Regions from separate parts of the Hahella sp. NBU794 genome, predicted to be linked through region 3. Evidence: riboswitches for the same ligand, from Rfam matches in the RefSeq annotation. Region 3 holds a riboswitch; each other region holds the start of a gene.
The links. A riboswitch is a leader RNA that binds a small molecule or an ion and turns the genes downstream of it on or off. The one in region 3 is predicted to bind cobalamin.

Region 1 (4,840 bases), 1.4 Mb from region 3:
TGAAGATGTTGCATACCTGCCAGAACCGACAACATACACAAAGCCATTCATCGTCACCAATTTGTGCGGGTTTTTGATACCTAGCTTAATCCCGTATTGAGCATCATCAGTAAATGTATTCACTTCTTTATCTGTAGTCGTATTTATGACGGCTATGTATGCATCATCAGGAGTGAATGTAGAGTCCATGCGCTGCATGGCCACATAGAGGCGCCCATTCACGATAACCCCAGCCGACATTTCTGGCACACCATCGTCATCGTAGTGACTCAAGTCTATTTCTTTAATTTTGAATTCTTCAGGATCGCTCGGATTAACCACCCAAATTGAAGAGGCGCCATAACGAAGTACATACGCCTTCGTTTCACTAACAAATAAGATATCGTATGGGTTACTTAAAGACTTACCAGAATCATTAGTTGATACTTGCCACTCGGGAACGCCCCCCGGACGATCAAAACTGTATTTAGTAATATTGTCTTGGCCAAACTTACCCAAGCGATAAAAGTAATCCCCCCAAGCAGCAACGGCAATATCAGACTTGTCTGAGCCAGCGTAACCTTCCTCAACATCATAAGGCGAGACGGCTGAAGCAATAGATATTTCACTTGAGTCGAACTTTGTAGAAATGTTAGCGATTACAGCAAGAGTCTCTGAGTTTGGAGTCGTGCCCGCAGTGCCCTCAACCCCACCACCTCCACATCCATTTAGTAATAAGACCAGCGCTTGAGATAGACCAATCCATCCTAATATTTTGTAGCTTCTTGGCATGACTGAACCCTCTTTTATTAAAAGTAAGCCATTAAAATAAATGCATTAAAGAAACAAAAAAGTGACGTCCAGGAGAAGGGAAACCGTTGAAGGCTTCAACGACCTCATCAGTCACATTGTTTGCGCTAACTTCAACTGTTGTCTCGCCGTCGGACCAGCGGCCCACCACATCGACAATGTTTTGATCTTCCACTTCCGTTTCCTGAGCGCTGTCGTAATACGCCCCGGATTCATGGCGGTACTCGACGGAGGTAGTGATGCGACCGATACTCCAGGCGGCGGATAAAAAGTGGGAATAGGTGTAAGCGCCCGCCAGTTGCTTGCCGTGCAGGTCACGGGCGTCTGACAGGTTTTCTGTGTCCTGGGCGGTGCTTCTGGCGATAAACGTCCAGGCGGGAACAGGTCGATACATGGCGTCCACTTCCACTCCGCTAACCCTTGCTTTGCCAACATTCTCAAAGCGGCCGACTCCCCTTGAGTCATAAGAGGGGACGATAGCATCTTTTAAATCCCGATAGAAATAGGCCGCAGATACACTAAAACTATCTACGCCCACTTCAAATCCGATGTCACCGTTCAACGCTGTTTCCGGTTGCAAGTCACTATTACCAATGAAGAATCCTCTATCGCCGAACTTCTCCGCTAACTGAGGGAACCTCACATCCCGGGATGCATTGGTCTTGAGCGACAGCCAATCTGTCAGGCGGTAACGAACGCCCGCCTGCAATGAATGATACTGAGCGGAATCGGAGGCCACCGCCGTGCGCCCGCTCATAGATGCAGCGGGCGTCTCATCTTCAAGAAAGTATTGGCGCGCGCTCAGCCGCACCAACCAGATATCTTCCGCATCAGCCCATTCGTCTTGCACACCCAGCAAGTAGGTAAAACGCTCAAACTCCTGCTTTTGGCTGCGTCCGGTCAGGTCCTCTTCCTGATAAGTTTCACGGCGCGCCTCCAACATAGCGGAGAGCAGATGCAGACCGATTGAATAGGAGCCATATAACTCTGCGCCGACCACATCTGTGTCAGCGCGCGTTTTCTGTACGCCCAGGCCGATTCGGCTTTGACTGTCGTCATAACGCTCTTCTTGTGTGGACCAGAAAATGCGCCCCGAATAATTTTCCTGTGTATTTCGGGCAAAGCTCAGTTTGCTCTGCAGACGAGTGAAGTCCGTATCCAGACTGGTTCGCGTGCTCTCCAGGTTGGCGATATCAGGTAAGTGCTGATCTTTATTGAAATGTTGCGCCATCAGTTGCAAGTCCGTGCGATCCGACAGGCTGCGCTCCGCCGTCAGCATGCCGTTGAACTGACTGAAATCCGCATTGCGACGACGTTCCACACGGTCATCGTAGGGGTTAAATTCGGTCTGGTTGTTGTTCAGCATCTCGAAGTCGTTATCACTGCCGAGATAATCAAGGGACGCCAGGTAGTTGGTTTCGCCAACGCTATCGGCGAATGTAAGCGCCCCCTTGCGGCTATTGAATGAGCCATACCCAAGACTTAATTGCCTGAGGGGTTTGCTGAAGCGAAGGGACTTGATGTTAATAGCGCCGCCAACGCCAGAGTAACCCAACTGAATTGGCGTCGCGCCCTTATAAATTTCAATCTGCTCAATGCCGTTCAGCAATATCTGGCTCAAGTCCACCGAGCCGCCAGTCGCGTCGTTTAACAATACGCCATCAAGATAAACGTTCACCTGCTTACTGGTGGAGCCACGCAGATAAACGGCGGAGTATGACCCCAGTCCGCCGCTCTGGCGTACTTGAACGCCGGTTTCATTCTTCAGCACGTCTGCGACGGTTGCGACTTTCGAGTCAAATTGCTCGCGCTTGATCACCTTCACGAAGCCAGTTTGATACTCAGCGTCAATCTCATCCGCAGATGGAGCCTTGGCTTCGACGACAACAGGCTCCAACTCTTCCGCGCGAACGCCGGTCAGTTGTGAGCCAACTAAAAGCAAAAAGGTTACAAGCCTCATAATGTTCCGAAAGAATAGCGCCAGTGAATGCAATTGTTGCGCAGCGGATACAAGCAAAGAGGGAAAGGAGTCGAGTCAGACGAGTCCCGGCAAAGCCCTCCGCTATGCCACGCGATAAGCAGGCGTCAGGCCGGTCTCCGGGCTCATGAGTGGCGTAACCGGCGACAACGTCTTCCCGCGAATCCGCAGTGACAGGGGGTTGTCGTTTAACTCATTTACCGTTGCGGGGGCAGCGTCGGGCTTAAACCGACTTCCCGTTTCATCCCTTGAACGAATGTTCTCAGGACACCTGATGCAATGGGGGCGTAAGCTAAATGGCCGCCCCGGCAAAGTCAAGGCGCACAAAGCGCCTCACGAAAACAACAGGCTCGAAGATGACGACAACCTGTTGATAACTATCAAAATGTAAAACTGGTCCACTTATCCCAAAGTTTAGGCTTGGGGCTGTTCGCTTAGCTGTCAGAGCGGAACAGACAGTGTTTGGCGTAATCCGTCGCCTCATTGGCCGTCCAGTCGCCCTTCGGCTTGGTCGCCATATCCTCACACCAATCCTTGCTCCCCACCTCTGGAGAACAACCGGCCAAAGCGCCCAGACTCAACCCCACCACCAATAGCCAAGAAGATACGCGTTTAATCGCCATAGGAAATCCTGAATAACAAGTCATCAATTCATATTTAGCGAGCAAGTATACAAGGGAGAGCGCTCATGTTTGGAGACTTTAGGCGATAAATTTCAGCACCAGCTTCCGATACGACAGAAAAAGTTTCTATCGAGTTATCTCAACCTGCGCGCCATCCGAGCAGGCTGGATATCTAAAGGCATTTCATGCAAGCTTTTTTAGTTATAGATAGAACAAAGCAAACACCTATAGCGCTGACTGTGCGCTTGTATTTTTAGCAATAAGGCGTTTTCCCCATGCAACTGGATCAACTGACTTTTTTCCTCCAACAAACCCTCACGGATGAAAGGTTCGATAATGCTGAGAAACAGGCGTTGCTGGCGATGCTTGAAACTTTACAGCCGGATCAGGTGCGTTTTATGCGTAATCGCGCCTTTGAGTTGACCCGTCCATTGATCGTCAATGGCGGCGATGGTGCGCTCAGGGCGCTGAAATGGCTGGAGCGGGTGATCAAGGCTTTGGACTCTGGTGAGGAGGAGAGTAACTTAACACGGGCCTACTTCAGCCCAGGGGAGCAATGTCGTCGCGCAATCATAGAACGCATACGCAATGCTCGAAGCAGCTTGAAAATCTGCGTTTTCACCATTTCCGATGACAAAATCGCAGATGAAATTATTAACGCTCACAAAAGGGGGCTAAAAATCCGCATCATCACGGACAATGACAAATCCTTTGACCTGGGCAGCGACATTAATCGTTTCAAAGATGCCGGCATTTTGGTGAAGATGGACGATGAACCCCACCATATGCATCATAAATTCGCCCTTATCGATGACAGCGCCCTGATTCACGGCAGTTTTAACTGGACCCGCAGCGCCAGCACTTATAACCAGGAAAACATCGTAGTGACCGACCACCCCGGCCTCGTCAGGGAGTTCTCCGGAGAGTTCGCCAAACTGTGGCGCACCTTCTCGGGCTAAGGCGACTTCACTAAAGAATTGTCATTAAACCTCCCTCGTTAATCGCCAGCCGTTATTAGCAATGTATAGACAAATTCTGCGGATTGTCATTTAATCAGAGGAAGGCCCGGCCGGAAAAAAATCCGACCTCGCGCCGTCCAACCCAACTGACGGCCGCCAGATTAAGCCGGCCACAAGCCGGTAGAATAATAAGAGTGCCATGGAATACACCCTTCCTGACACGTCACGAGGTGAGAAAATGGGCAAAGGTACAAAGTATGTTGCGAGAGAGCCTGACGCATCCGGCTTTATCGCCTACCCCGAGTCGGAGCACGCCGTCTGGCGTGAACTGATCACACGACAAGACAAGGTCATACGCAATGTGGCCTGCGACGAATACCTTCATGGATTGAAGTTACTGAATTTACCCGAAGACCGTATCCCCCAATTGGAGGACGTTTCCTCCGTATTACGCCGTGAAACCGGCTGGGAAGTGGCGCAAGTGCCCGCAT
Region 2 (4,840 bases), 400 kb from region 3:
CTGCGGCGGCGTTATCGGTCGGAAAATCGCCTTTGTATTTGTAATACTCTTTCACCTGATCACGCAGTTCGCCCACGATGGTGACCGCCTCGGTGACCTGCGCCCGCGTGACGTAAACCTGATAAGTGGGCAAGGCGACGGACGCCAGAATGCCGATGATGGCGACCACGATCATTAATTCGATGAGGGTGAAGCCGTTTTGCGCTGTGTTAGTCATAATTCTGCCTTTGATGAATAACCGTTAAAAAGCGGAGCCTAAGCCGAATAAAGGGAGGTAGACGGCGATGATGGCCGCTCCCACCAGTATGGTGATCAGGGTGCTGACGCCTGCGACGAATTTGGTTTTGAAGGACGTCAGCGCCGCGGCGTACGCGACGTTGAGTCGCTCGAACTGATACGCCAACTCCTGCTCCAGCGCGTCAGTTTTCAGGGCGATCATCAGGTCCAGGTATTCCGGTTGTGAGAGTGTTTCTTCCAGGCTGGCGCTGGAACAGAGCTGCAGCGCTTCACGTAAGGACGTTTCCGCATCCAGACCGGAGCGGTTAAGCAGATAGGCGTTGGCGAGCCAGAGATAACGTAGATGGGCTTTGGCGATGGAGGACAAGCCTGGGAGGCGTTGTATGAAATCCGGCATGGGCCTCAATCGTCGAATACAGCCAACTGTCTTGAATCCAATCCAAAATAACGGAATCAAACCGATCAATGCGAAGATCCAGACCGACTGAAACGCCTCCAGGCCGGATATCAGCGCCAGCGTAAATGCTGGCAGCTCCATGTCCATTTCACGATAGAACGACTGAAATCCAGGCAACACCTTGATGAGCAGGACGCTGAAAACAAAGATAGCGATCATTAACAGGGCGAATACGTAGCCAAGCAGACTTTGCAGTCCGTCCCAAACGCCTCGCCAAGAGACTTCCATGGCGTGAGAGTGAGTGATATAGCGTTCCAGAAAACCGGGTAGCGAGCCGCCTTTGGCGCGCACAATGGCGGCGAGGCGACTTATGTCATAGAAGGGGCTGTCCTGGTAAGGCGTCGCATGTAAGCTGACGTCGCCCTGCAATACTTTCTTCAGTTGTTCAATCTGAGGCTGTGCGTGAGCTGGCAGGAGAGGCTCCAGCCTGGCCAGCGCCTGTTCCAGAGAAAGCCCTTGTTGGACCTGATGGTTCAAATGTCGCAACAGTTGGCTCAGATTTGAGTTTGGCGAAGAAATAAGGATCACGGTTTAACCTCTACAGATATAAGGGAGTTGCTCCGGAGGCAGCGAGCTTTTGTCGTCGCCGTAGATTTTGCGTGGACCCGAGTGCGCTGACGCGCATGACCATCCCAGGGTGCGCAATGCGCCATCGGGATTGCTGACGACCGGTCGAAAGCTGATGGTCCTTGGCGCTTCTCCCGCGCGAGGGGAAAGGGTGAAGTGCAAGGCGCCGCTTGAATCGAGCTCCGTTGATTGGAAATAGATCGCCTCGACGTTACTCAGCGCATGTAGTTCTTCTCGCTCCGGCCAGACCCCGGAGAAGGCGTATTTTTCCGCCATGTCTACTCTGACTCCCTCCAATAAGCCAAAGGCTTCGGTCAGGCGAGCTTTAATCGTAGCGTGACGCCCGGCGTCTAGTGCGAAAGTTAAAGCGATGCAAATCACGGCGATACAGGTGAGGATCTCCAACCAACGAAAGCTACCGACAGTCTGAAAAGACGGTTTAAAAACGAGGGAAGCGCCATTTGGTTGCTGTGGTGAGCCGACACTGAGCGCAGAGACGTCGGCGCTCGACTGGGCTGGAACAGCTATGAACTGCTGATTGATCCACCGCGCCCGCCAATTCAAATAGGTCAGGAAGAAGAAGGAAGGCAGGATAAATAAAGGATTCAATGCTTGTGCGAGCGTAGCGGCGGTTATCGCTACCGCAAGATATAACGCGCTGGTCCATGGACCAAGCAAAGGATCAGAGCGGCCCGACAAGGAGGAACTGCGCGCAAGATTACTAACCAGAGAAGGAATAAAAAAATAAAAGAACAGCCCGCGCAGCGGCGGCCAGATAGGATCTCCCGATATAAGCCGATACTTGCGCCAATTCATGTAATGCCAGAATAGTTCGTACACGCCCAGCGTTAACACGTACAAAAGACAGTGCAACCACATCGGCGGCGCAAAATAGGGCGTCAGTTTTTCTTTGAAAAAGCGGCGACGTTCAGGCAAAGCCAGTCCTTAATACGAAGTAGAAAATTACTAGCAGTTTAGCTGATTTGCATCCTGAACTACTTTTGATTCAGGTAATTACCCGCTTATTTTTTGGGGTGACAATGAGGTTGGGCAAACTTCGGCTGCTCGACCGCCATGAAAATCGTGGATGTGTGAACTTCGCCGTTAGGGATGTCAGTGTGGCTTAGCTGTATTGACTGCGTCGGTTTACTGTTTAGAATGGCCGCCTTTTAGGAATTCTCATGGATTTGAATCTAATCATTGGCGTTTTGATCCAGAGCGCTTGCCTGTTCGCTGCCGCTAAGCTGCTGAAAGTCTCGCTTGGATTGATAGAAGCGTTTTTGGTTGTGCTCGTCGCCACCCTGATTTTGGGCTTTGTTCAAGGGCTGCCCGGTTTTCTTGCTGCGCTTGGGTTCTATCTGATTGCGTTGAAAGTGATTACTAAAGCGGATGCGTATGCAGAAATTTTTATTCTTACCATCATCGGCATAGGCGTCCAAGCGCTTTTGAAAAAGTTCTTAATCGCCGCCATTCTCGCTTGATTTTTCTGAATATCCGCGTCGCTTTGTCATTTCGCTTAGCCTCTACATCTAGTATTTACTTTTAATAGTCAAAACAATATATTGTGCCTCAGCTATGGTTCACGCCTGTTCAAAGGTTGTGCTAAGAGGGAATCCGGTGAGAGTCCGGTACTGACGCGCAGCGGTGTGGGGGAACGAAAGCGACGCGGGTGGAAACGCCCACGCACTGTCCTGAAAGAGGATGGGAAGCGGTCGCCGTAGGTTCGCAAAAACGTGTAAACGCCCCCGAGTCCGAAGACCTGCCATGCTGAAGTTATTCATGCCTTCGCGACTCAGGGTAATGATAAAGCGCCGCTAAACGCGAGGCGATTTTCGGCCTGTCTGCGCGTCGCTTTATGTCCCTAATCGTGAAGGTTCGGCCAGAACACGCGATAGAGGACAATTCCATGACCGGTAGTTTTTCGTCCCCCAGCGAGGCGCGCGCCTCCAGCTCCCCATCTGTTTCATCCGAGTCACACACTCATAACGCCCTGCTGCAGGTGATCAAACGCACCGGTCAGGCTGCGCCGTTTGACGACCGCAAAATCGCTATGGCGGTGACCAAGGCGTTTTTGGCGGTGGAAGGACATTCCGCGTCCGGCTCGCCCCGTGTGCGGGATTCCGTAGAAAAACTGGTTAAAGATATCGTGGCGCGTCTGCGTCGCCGCAGCCCCGAAGGCGGTTCGGTGCATATCGAAGAAATTCAGGATCTGGTGGAATTGGGCCTGATGCGCGGCGGCTTTCATAAAGTGGCTCGCGCCTATGTGTTGTATCGTGAAGAACATGCCCGTCAGCGTGCGCCGGCGCCAAGCGAGCAGGCGGGGGAGACGCATCCTGATATCAATGTGAAATTCGCCGACGGCACGGAAGCGCCGCTGAATATGGGGCGTTTGCGCACAGTGATCGGCGATGCATGCGCGGATCTGGACGGCGTCAGCGAGGAAAAAGTCCTGCAAGGAGCGTTGAAAAACCTGTACAACGGCGTCAAACACAAAGACGTCAATGCCGCGCTGGTCATGGCGGCGCGTCCGCTGATCGAAGAAGAGCCCAACTATTCCTATGTGTGCGCCCGTTTGTTATTGGACGGTTTGCGTGAAGAGTCGCTGAGCTATCTCAATATCGCAGCGTCCGCCACGGAAACTGAAATGGCGGAACTGTATCCGACTGCGTTCCGCGCCATTATCGAACGCTGCGTGGAACATGAACTGCTGTCGCCAAGTCTGCTCGAATTCGATCTGGAACGACTGGGCGCTGCGCTGAAGCCTGAGCTTGACCGCCAATTCACCTACCTGGGATTACAGACCCTTTACGATCGTTACTTCATCCACTGGCGCGAGACCCGCCTGGAATTGCCGCAGGCTTTTTTCATGCGCGTCGCCATGGGATTGTCGGTGCAGGAAGATGATCCCAACGCCCGCGCGATTGAGTTCTACAACCTGTTGTCCTCTTTTGATTACATGTGCTCTACGCCGACCCTGTTCAACGCCGGCACCAACCGTCCGCAATTGTCATCCTGCTATCTGACCACAGTGCCGGATGATCTGGAGGGTATTTATGGCGCGATCAAGGACAATGCGCTGCTGTCCAAATGGGCGGGCGGTCTGGGTAATGACTGGACGCCGGTGCGCTCTTTGGGCTCCCACATCAAAGGCACCAATGGTAAGTCCCAGGGCGTGGTGCCGTTCCTGAAAGTCGTCAACGACACGGCGGTGGCGGTAAATCAGGGCGGCAAACGTAAAGGCGCGGTGTGCGCTTATCTGGAGTCCTGGCACCTGGATATTGAAGAGTTCCTGGAACTGCGCAAAAACACTGGTGATGAACGCCGCCGCACCCATGACATGAACTCCGCCAACTGGATTCCGGATCTGTTCATGAAGCGGGTGTTTGAGGACAAAGAGTGGACTCTGTTCTCACCCAGCGATGCGCCGGATCTGCACGATTTATACGGCTCCGCTTTTGAAGCGCGCTACACCCACTATGAATCTCTGGTGGAAAGCGGCGCTATTACCCTGTTCAAGAAAGTTTCTGCGCAGAACTTGTGGCGCAAGATGCTCTCTATGTTGTTCGAAACAGGCCATCC
Region 3 (4,840 bases):
GACGAACTTGTCCGCCGCCTCTGGCAATAAATCCGCCAGTCCCCGCGCCAGCGTTGATTTGGCGGAGCCGCGGGGGCCGCTGATCAATACGCCGCCCAGATGGGGATTGATGGCGGCGAGCAGCAACGCGGTTTTTAGCGGTTGCTGGCCGACAACCGCGGCGAAAGGATAGGCGGCGAGGGCTGGCTGGGCGGCGACGTCCATTGACTCAGCGCGCCTGCAGGGCGGCGTCCTGGCTGCTCCAACGGCGCAGGAACCAGGCGCAGGCCAGCCCGACGATCACCCAGAACAGTGCGTTGGTCAGGGTAGCGGCGGTAATGAATTGATGATGCAGCGACTCTAGCGCTTGCAGAGCCTGTGGGTTGGAGGCGGCGAACTCCGGCGCATTGGTGTGCGGCGCGCCGACCAGATGGGGAATAATCATCAGGGGCAGTCCGCCCAGCTTTTTCCATCCCGGCGCGAACGCCAGCAAGGCGAAACCAATCGCGGTAACCAGGGCGGTGGCGATCCACCACAATTGGCGATTTTCCAGTGCGGCGGCCTGCATGCCGGGAATCTCCGGCGGCAGCCCCAGAGCGGGAGCGACAAAGAACACGCCATAGCCCGCCAGCCCCCACAATAATCCCGCGCCCCAGCCTGCGCCGCCTTTGCCGCTGAGTCTGGCGGCGTACATACAAGCCAGCATCAGCGCACTGAAGCCAATGCCGGCGAGCACGTTGGCGAGCAGGGTGTACAGTGTACGCTCCACGCCGTCTTCCGGGGCCCAGGCGTCATCGCCGTGGTGATGGCCGCCAGCTTCAGCGCCGCCGTGCTCGTGTTCATGGGAGTGATGGGCGTCCGCCGCCGCATGCGGGTGATCTTCCACTACGACCGGCTCAGGCTCCTCGCCGCCTTCGTAGGTTTCCGCCTCCAGAATAATGCTGGTGACCTGGGAGTGTTGTACGGCGCTCAGCAGCCCGCCAGCCAACAGGCCAACCAGCAGCGACGCCAGGATAATACGCTGAAACAACATGTCTCTTCCTCATGCAATGCGGTGTGACGTCGCTATGCGCGCAAGCGCCGCACATGAGGTGCGGCGTCAAGTCGGACAGGCGAACGTCTGGCCCTGGCAGGGCCTCAGAATTCAGTAACTGTTAGTGACAGGGGAAAGCAAACGCGTGCCGGGTGTCGTGAGCGGCATTGTGAGCCGCATCCATGGACAGAAAGCCCACTGCGAACAGAATCAGTCCGCCGAAGCACATGGCGCCGATAAGTTGTAGCGCTGCGTTATTGGAAGCCAGCAATGGAAGAGAGAGATTTTTAGTTTGCATGATCTGCGCACCTACCCGTACGAACTGCAGTGGATAAAGCAAGGCCGGTCTCCGGGCTTACGAAAGGTCGAAGCATTTTCGACACAACATTTGCGCCTTCCCATGTCAAAACTGACGACACAGTGGCGTTAGCAAATTACTTTCGATTACCGTTGCGGGGGCAGCACTGGATTAGCGTATCGCGCACCAGATTTCCCGATTATCTCGCGGTCGAGCACCTTGGTCAGCGGGATATGCTATTGGCTGAACGCAGGGGAAGTCAACAAGTTAGCGGGTTGCAATGCGCGCGGACCATGGTGAGAATAGGCCGCCTCATCACGAGCTTGGCGCATACTGACCAATGGATACATTGCTGATTCTTGTCCTCGCCCTGACTTTCGACGCCCTGTTGGGAGAACCGCGCCGGCTGCATCCTTTGGTTGGTTTCGGGCGCTACGCCGGTTGGGTGGAAGGAGCGATTCGCATCGCCGACTTCTCTTCAACAGCAACCCGCGCGCTTGGCGCTGCGGCGGTGACGGCGTCGATTCTGCCCTGGGCGACGCTTGCCTGGCTGGCGAACGAGTGGAGCGAATCTTCCCGCTGGGGACACATTATCTTTTCCGCCTTCGTGCTTTATCTCGCCATCGGCTGGCGCAGTTTGCTGGAGCATGTGCGTCAGGTGGCCGCGCCATTGCGCAGGCATGACGCGGCGGCGGCGCGGCGCAGTCTGTCCATGATTGTCAGTCGCGACACGGCGGAGTTGGGGGAGGAGGAGATCGCCTCCGCCGCTACGGAATCCGCCCTGGAGAACGGCAACGACGCCATCTTCGCCGCCATTTTCTGGTTCCTGCTCGCCGGCGTTCCCGGTGTGGTGATGTATCGCCTCAGCAATACCCTGGATGCGATGTGGGGCTATAAAAACACGCGTTATTTCTATTTCGGCTGGGCGGCGGCGCGGCTGGATGATCTGTTGAATTGGGTTCCCGCCCGACTGACGGCGTTCAGTTACGCCTGTTGCGGCGCGCTGGACAGCGCCCTGCGATGCTGGCGCGCCCAGGGCGGACACTGGAAAAGCCCCAATGCAGGACCCGTGATGGCGGCGGGCGCAGGCGCGCTGCGGGTGCGACTCGGCGGCGCGGCGACCTATCACGGCAGTCTGCAGTATCGTCCTTCACTGGGCTGCGGCGACGCCGCCACGGCGCAATCCATTGAACGCGCCTGTGGGCTCATCAATCGCTCTCTGGCGCTGTGGACAGCGATGGTCGCTTTGGGAACGGGCGTGTTGTGGCTGTGGGGAGCGGTCTGAATGAACGGGAGCGATTTCGATAACGAGGCTGGCCATGCAGGATTCCAGGCGGAAGAACCGGTTCCCGTCCATGGCGGCGACCTGGAAAAGTACAGCCAACGCTACGGTATCGCCCTTGATGACTGGCTGGATCTGTCCACTGGCGTCAGTCCCTTTCCCTATCCGCTGACAAGCATTCCGGCAGAGGTGTTTCGACGTCTGCCTTATCCCGATCCGGCGCTGCAACAGGCCGCCAGCGCCTATTACGGGACCGATTCCCTGCTGGCGATTCCCGGTACGCAATGGGCGATTCAACACCTGCCCACCTGTTGCTCCCCCGGCGTGGCGGCGCTGCCGGACGTCGGCTATCGCGAACATGAGCATCACTGGCGTCGTCAAGGCTTCAAAATTATTCATTACCCTGCGGGAGATCTGGCGGGCGCGGCGGCGCGTCTGACACAGACAGAAAACTTGCGTGTCCTGGTGGCGATTAATCCGAATAACCCCGCCGCCCGTAGGACGCCATTGGCGGCGCTGCGTGAGTTGGCGCTGCGTCTGCAATCCACTGGCGCATTGATGGTGGTGGATGAAGCCTTCGCCGACGCGGAGACAGATTCCAGTCTGCTGGGCGAGACCCTGGCGGAGAACGTTGTGGTGTTGCGCTCATTCGGCAAGTTTTTCGGATGGCCGGGAGTGCGTTTGGGATTTGTGGCGTCCGCGCCATACTGGTTAGAGGCGTTGCAGCGTCGGCTTGGTCTCTGGACAGTGAACAGCGCCGCGCAATATGTGGCGACCCGGGCGTTGCGCGATGAGGCCTGGATTGTCGCCATGCGTGAAAAGCTCTCCCTGGTGAGCCGCGACCTGCAGGCGCTTATTCTGGCGCAGCCGGTATTCAAGGAGGCGCTGGAGTGCCGGCGCACGCCGCTGTTTGTGTCCGTATTGACGCCGACAGCGCAGGCTGAGCGGATTTTCGAACGTTGCGCGCAGCGGGGCGTGTTGATTCGCCTGTGGCGGGTGAATGCGGAGCTGGCGTATTTACGGTTTGGACTTTTTGATTTGGAGGACGTCGGTCTCGCAGGGAGACTGACCGCCGCCCTCGCTGACAGATAAGGCGACTCATGACGGACAGCGGCTATTCACCCGAAGAAAAACAGGCGGTGTATCGCGCGATATACGAACGACGCGATATGCGTCATTTCCTGCCGGACCCGGTGGACGAAGCGACTTTGCAGCGTATTCTGCAAGCCGCCCACCACGCGCCCAGCGTGGGCTTCATGCAGCCCTGGCGTTTTATTCGCATCACCGAACCCAGCCTGCGTCGGGATATCGCCGCTACGGTGGAGAAAGAGCGCCTGTTGACCGCAGAGGCTTTGGGCGAACGCGGCCAGGAGTTTATGCGCCTGAAAGTGGAGGGCGTGCGTGAGTGTCCGGTATTGCTGGTGGTGATGCTTACGGATCGGCGCGAAAAATATATTTTCGGCCGTCGCACCATGCCGGACATGGATCTGGCGTCCGCCAGCTGCGCGATCCAGAACCTCTGGCTGGCGGCCCGTTGCGAAGGCGTCGGCATGGGCTGGGTGTCGCTGTTCGATCCCGTTGAATTAGCCGCGTTGTTGCAATGCCCGGAAGGTAGCGAGCCCATCGCCATTCTGTGTCTGGGGCATGTGGATAAATTTTACGACGCGCCTATGCTGCAACAGGAAAACTGGAGTCAGCGCAAGGAGTTGCAGGAGCTGGTCTGGTTCAACCAGTGGGGCGGCGCAGGCTGACGGAATTACAATAAATAACAATTACTCATGACTGGGAGGCGTCTCCAACGTCGCTCCCTGGATCGCACTGAAATTGGATTGGCGTTGTCTCGGCAACATTGAGTTGAGACGAGCTAAACTCTGAAGATCCATAACTAAAAAGGAGCGGGATCATGGGATTGGGATGTATAAGAAACGGCGGAACCGCGATGGTTTACCGCATGAGTTGGGACGGCAAGTTCTCTGAGAGTCAAACCAACGTCGGCGGCCCCTGGCCGAACGGCGTGGTGAAGGTGTTTGTGCCCGAGGGGCTGGACAGGGATTATGTACAGACTGTGCGCACGACATTCCGCCGCTGGGAGCAGTGCGTTCTGGAATATTGGGGGACTCAGTTGATCAAGTTCGTTGAAGTGGGCGCGGCGGGTAACGGCGTGGCGACACTTATTTTCAACAGTAACTCTGCAGATATCGGATATTTCCCTGGCGCCAGCACCAAGCTGGGAGTTGATGGCAGGGGT
Region 4 (4,840 bases), 300 kb from region 3:
TCTTGCGCGCTTAATTTGCTGCGATGGGTTTGCGCTGGAAAGCGACCCAGACTGACCAGGGTTTCTACGCTCAAAGGCCAATGACAGTCGGTATCCTGATCCAGATAAGAGATATGCTGCGCGCGCTGTTTCGGCGCCATGTCACACAGATCCTGACCTTGCAACCGCATGGCGCCGGATAATTTGGGGATCAGGCCGACAATGGTTTTCAACAGAGTGGACTTGCCGGCGCCGTTGCTGCCCAGTATCGCCGTCAGTTGACCGGATGGAAGACGAAAACTGACATCGGATAGAACCGGAGCGCCGGGATAACCCACCTGCAATCCGCTTAGCTCCAGGCTCAGCGCGTCGCTCATACCAACGCCTCCGCTTTACGCAGGTGGCGCAGCAGCCACAGGAAAAACGGCCCGCCCAACAGCGCCGTAATGACGCCGACTCGCAACTCCGGTCCCGGCGGCAGACAGCGCACGGCGATATCGGTCAGCAACATCAGGCTCCCGCCCGCCAAGGCGCTGGGAAGCAGTAATCGACCGGGCCGCCACTCGGTAAACGGCCGCAGCATGTGAGGCACCACCAGCCCCACGAAACCAATGACGCCGCTCACCGCTACACTGGCGCCGACCGCCAACGCCACGCCCAGGCCCGCCACCCATTGCACTTTCTGCAGACGCACGCCCATGGAGCGGGCGGTGTTTTCCCCCAGTGACAGGACATCCAGGGAACGCGACACGCTGAATAGCAACGCCATCCCCAGCAGCGCAGGCGGCGCCGCCAAATAAAAGTGCTGCAGGGTGCGATGTTCGAATGACCCCATCAGCCAGAACAGAATGTCCTGCACCGCGAAAGGATTCGGAGCCATATTTAACGCCAGCGCCGTCAACGCTGAACTGAACGAATTAATCGCGGCTCCGGCGAGGATGATCATCACGATGCCTGCTTCCGATCCTACGATCATTACCAGCGCCAGCAGCCCCAGCATGGCGCCGATAATGCCCGCCACGGGCGTAAACAGGCCGCTGGCGGAAAAGCCGAAGTAGATGGCGCACACCGAACTCAGCGCCGCCGTGGAGGACACCCCCAGTACGCCAGCGTCCGCCAGCGGATTGCGCAACAGTCCCTGCAACACGGCGCCGGATAGCGCCAGTACGGTTCCGCATAACAGCGCCAATAGTGTCCGCGGCAGACGGATTTCCCATAGAATCAATTGGGTTTCCAGATCCCACCCCGGCCAGCTCACCCCGGTCACCCGGCCGGTGCACAGAGACAAACCGATCAAAAAGGCGAGCGACAGGCTCAGAATCAGGAGCAAACGGTTATAAGTCATCCGCAGTCTCCGACCCTGACGCTTTACGCTCTTGCGCCAATATGTGATCCGCTACCTTTTGGGCCGCCAGCGTCATGGCAGGCGTTCCGCAGGAGAGCCAGTCGGCCGGGATATACAGGGGCTCGAAACGGGAAGGACGGCGCTTCAATAAAGGGTGTTCCACCCAATTCGTCGCCAACGCTTCGCTGTCATAGCTGTTGCTGACCATCAGCAACAAATCCGGCCGCCAGCGCACCAGCGTCTCCAGATCCACTTGCCCCCAGCCCTGCACGCCCTGTTCGCTCGCCACGTTAATCACGCCGATGGCGTTCAGAAAGGCGTCCTGGAAATTGCCCTCGCCAGCGATCCAGCCATTGGCGTTCAGAATCAGCGCTCTGACTTGTTTATCCGCGATCTTCCCGTGAACCTGAGCGAAATAGGCTCTCAGCCCACTAACGATACTGGCCGCCTGCTCAGGTTTGCGCACCGCTTCACCCATCAGGCTCCAGCTTGACGCCAAATCATCGAGAGATTGCGGCAACGGAATCTCCACCCAACGCATATTGAACTTCCGCACCAGCGGCTTAAGCGAGGAAGCGCCATACTGGCCCGCCATCACGATATCCGGCCGAAGCTCCAGCACTTGCTCGATAAAACCAAAGTTGGCGGGAATGTCGCGCAAGGTCGGTGCAATTTCCAGCTCAGAGGGCTGATGGCTGAGCCAGGTGACTGACACCAGATTTTCCGGGGCGAGATACCCCATCATTTGGTCAACGCACTGATTGACCGACATGACCGTGGGCTCAGCGGCGCGCGCATCGCCCCCGTTGACGGAAAGTGTGAAAGTAAGCGCTGATAGCACTCCCAGGGCCCGAAAAGCCTTAACCAACATGCAGATGCCGCCTTGAATCGATGCGAGGTGCGAATCCGGCGTAAATTCCCCGTTTACGGTCGGATAAAACAGGCTCCGAATGGGAGTCGAACAATGGCAGGTCTCCTGGCTTGCGTTTCGTAGTCCTGTCCCGCCTTCCCGAACATGGAGACAATCTCCACCCAGTGGCCTTTGATAACGTCGCGATAAGGAGGGGCGGCGTTATCCGGGACGAACTCTTCGCTCACAGTTGCGGGGACAGCTCCGGCTGATCGGACGCGCATAAAGTCGCGCCCACCGGATTCCCATTTAATCCTGCTCTCATCGAAAATGATCGAACTTTGAGCAACTGGAACCATTGCGGCCCACATTATCGTGAATTGATCATTTTAAGTCCAGAAAGCCGCTGAGGGGCGCTGGACCTGCCTGCAAGATTGTGTCAGTTTTACGCTCCCGTAATTACTGACAAGAATAAGACTGTATGACCGACGCGCCCTTGTCCCGCCATGGACTCATTCTGAAACGTCTGCTGTTCCTCGTGTTCATGTATGCCGGACTGGCCTATGGCTTGAGCCTGTTGGAATATACCGTCTTCAATCTGACCGGCTGGTCGCCGGTGAGCATCGAACGCAGTGTCGAACTGCACAGCCGGGAAGAGGTGAAAAAAGAATTCGACCTTTGCGGCGGCCCGCTATTCGCCGCCAACGCCGTGGTCAGCGCCCAGGAAGGCGATCGTCTGCTCGCCCGCTGTGGACGCTTCTGGCCTTTCTATCGTTACACCATTGAAGCCACCGCCCACCCATTGCTGCCGGGCTCTTTTATCCTGTATCCGGACGAAGCGCCGGCGGCCGCTACGGCGCGAGAGAATTTCATCATCAATATGCAGGTGATCAACGGCGGCTTCGCCCTGGTAGCGCTGTTTGTGATTGGTTTGAGCTGTTTCGCAGGTTATCGCTTTCTTTTCAAGAAGGACGAAGAAGCCGGCTACAAGACCGCTTTTCACGGCTTTATCAGCAGCTTTCTGATGCTCGCCTGTTATAGCGGCGTCATGTTCTTCATTGATCCCACGTTCAGCTTCGGCTGGTAATCCCGCTTAGCCTGCGCGCAACCAGACGCCCAACTGGCGGATCGCGTCTTCCGCCTCCGCCGTCCAGGGCGCCGCGCAATTGAGCCGCAGGCAATGTCTGTACTTGTCGCCATCGCCGCTGAACAGAGTTCCCGGCGCAATGCTCACGCCAGCGGCCAGCGCCTTGCGATACAACGCGACCGTATCGCAGTCCTCCTCCAGCTCCACCCATAACACAAACCCTCCCGCTGGCTGCGATACTCGCACTCCAGTAGGAAAATGCCGCAGCACCGCCGTCGTCATACGCTCCACATGCACAGCGAACTCATGGCGCATACGTCGCAGATGGCGGTCGAAATCCGCCTGCGCCAGATAATGCGCCACCGCCATCTGCGGCAAGCTTGGGCAGGCCAGGGTGCTGGCGAATTTCAGGTAACCGACCCGCGTCCGCCAGCGCCCCGGCGCCATCCATCCCACCCGCAAACCGGGGGCGATTGATTTGGAAAACGACGAGCAATACAGCACGCCGCCGGCGCGATCATAACTCTTCGCCGCTCGCGGCCGCAGGCCGGAAAAGCCCAACTCGCCGTATATGTCATTTTCGATCAAGGGCACGCCCCGGATTTCCAGTAAGCGCACCAGTTGCTCCTTGCGCTCATCCGGCATCAGGCACCCCAGAGGGTTGCTAAAGTTGGGCATCGCCACGCAGGCTTTGACCGGCCATTGCTCCAACGCCAGTTGCAGCGCCTCCAGGCTGAGTCCGCTTTTCGGGTCGGCGGGAATTTCCAGCGCCTTTAATCCCAAGGCATCAATGACTTGCAGCAATCCAAAGTACGTTGGCGACTCCACCGCCACCACATCTCCCGGCTGTGTCACCGCCCTCAACGCCAGAGTCAGCGCTTCATGACAGCCATTGGTAATAAGAATGTCGTCCGGCTCCAGATCGCACCAAGCGTCCTTCATGCGTTGCGTAATGGCCTCGCGCAAACGCAACGCGCCAGGAGGAAAACTGTACGCTTCAATCTCTTCACTGGGCCCGCGCAACGCCGCTCGGAACGCTTTTTCCATCGCCGCCGCCGGCAAAAACTGCGTCGCCGGCGCCGCCATGGCGAAATTCATACCCTTAGGGGATTGGGTCGCCTGCACCAGACTCATGATAGTCTGCTGGGTGTCCACCAGGGTTGGCGCGCCTTCAAATCCGGTCACCTTGGGCAACGCCGCCTCCAGTTCGGCCAAACCATTCTGATTGCGACGGCGCACGTAATAACCGGATCGCGGCCGCGCCTCCACCCAACCCTGTCGCTCCAGCAGGCGTTGCGCCGCCATGATGGTGGACACGCTGACGCTGAAGTGCTCCACCAGATCACGGGTCCCTGGTATACGCTCTCCCACCGCGTACATGCCCTGACGGATGCGTCCCGCCACAGCGTCAGCTACTTCTTCATATCGCTTTTTGCTCATGCCGGTCGCCGCCTCATGCATACATAAATAAGTACAGTTCTTCATCGATATATCAGTACAGTGAGCGAAAATGAAAAACTGTATCGATATATATAAATTTTTCTTGGCCTATATCGCAATCCTTCGTCTGTTTATTGTT

Region 1: linked by a shared signal. The riboswitch ahead of ACQYWX_RS03985 (TonB-dependent receptor plug domain-containing protein) and the one ahead of ACQYWX_RS28320 (CbtB domain-containing protein) in region 3 are both predicted to bind cobalamin.
Region 2: linked by a shared signal. The riboswitch ahead of ACQYWX_RS30125 (ribonucleoside-diphosphate reductase subunit alpha) and the one ahead of ACQYWX_RS28320 (CbtB domain-containing protein) in region 3 are both predicted to bind cobalamin.
Region 4: linked by a shared signal. The riboswitch ahead of ACQYWX_RS29745 (ABC transporter substrate-binding protein) and the one ahead of ACQYWX_RS28320 (CbtB domain-containing protein) in region 3 are both predicted to bind cobalamin.

What each region holds. Positions count from the first base shown of each region.
Region 1 is NZ_CP192738.1:879,661-884,500, reverse strand. Features, by position in the region: gene ACQYWX_RS03990 (hypothetical protein) at 1-771, opposite strand, end outside; gene ACQYWX_RS03985 (TonB-dependent receptor plug domain-containing protein) at 803-2,749, opposite strand; cobalamin riboswitch at 2,861-3,057, opposite strand; gene ACQYWX_RS03980 (DUF3012 domain-containing protein) at 3,202-3,390, opposite strand; gene ACQYWX_RS03975 (phospholipase D-like domain-containing protein) at 3,666-4,349, shown strand; gene phhA (phenylalanine 4-monooxygenase) at 4,588-4,840, shown strand, end outside.
Region 2 is NZ_CP192738.1:6,834,406-6,839,245, reverse strand. Features, by position in the region: gene ACQYWX_RS30145 (pilin) at 1-217, opposite strand, end outside; gene ACQYWX_RS30140 (hypothetical protein) at 242-1,222, opposite strand; gene ACQYWX_RS30135 (pilin) at 1,226-2,197, opposite strand; gene ACQYWX_RS30130 (hypothetical protein) at 2,443-2,742, shown strand; cobalamin riboswitch at 2,821-3,042, shown strand; gene ACQYWX_RS30125 (ribonucleoside-diphosphate reductase subunit alpha) at 3,168-4,840, shown strand, end outside.
Region 3 is NZ_CP192738.1:6,438,623-6,443,462, reverse strand. Features, by position in the region: gene ACQYWX_RS28330 (ATP-binding protein) at 1-204, opposite strand, end outside; gene ACQYWX_RS28325 (CbtA family protein) at 209-1,012, opposite strand; gene ACQYWX_RS28320 (CbtB domain-containing protein) at 1,134-1,310, opposite strand; cobalamin riboswitch at 1,336-1,547, opposite strand; gene cbiB (adenosylcobinamide-phosphate synthase CbiB) at 1,651-2,595, shown strand; gene cobD (threonine-phosphate decarboxylase CobD) at 2,596-3,684, shown strand; gene bluB (5,6-dimethylbenzimidazole synthase) at 3,693-4,343, shown strand; gene ACQYWX_RS28300 (M12 family metallopeptidase) at 4,496-4,840, shown strand, end outside.
Region 4 is NZ_CP192738.1:6,742,311-6,747,150, forward strand. Features, by position in the region: gene ACQYWX_RS29735 (ABC transporter ATP-binding protein) at 1-356, opposite strand, end outside; gene ACQYWX_RS29740 (FecCD family ABC transporter permease) at 353-1,324, opposite strand; gene ACQYWX_RS29745 (ABC transporter substrate-binding protein) at 1,314-2,195, opposite strand; cobalamin riboswitch at 2,274-2,549, opposite strand; gene ACQYWX_RS29750 (hypothetical protein) at 2,656-3,261, shown strand; gene ACQYWX_RS29755 (PLP-dependent aminotransferase family protein) at 3,268-4,701, opposite strand.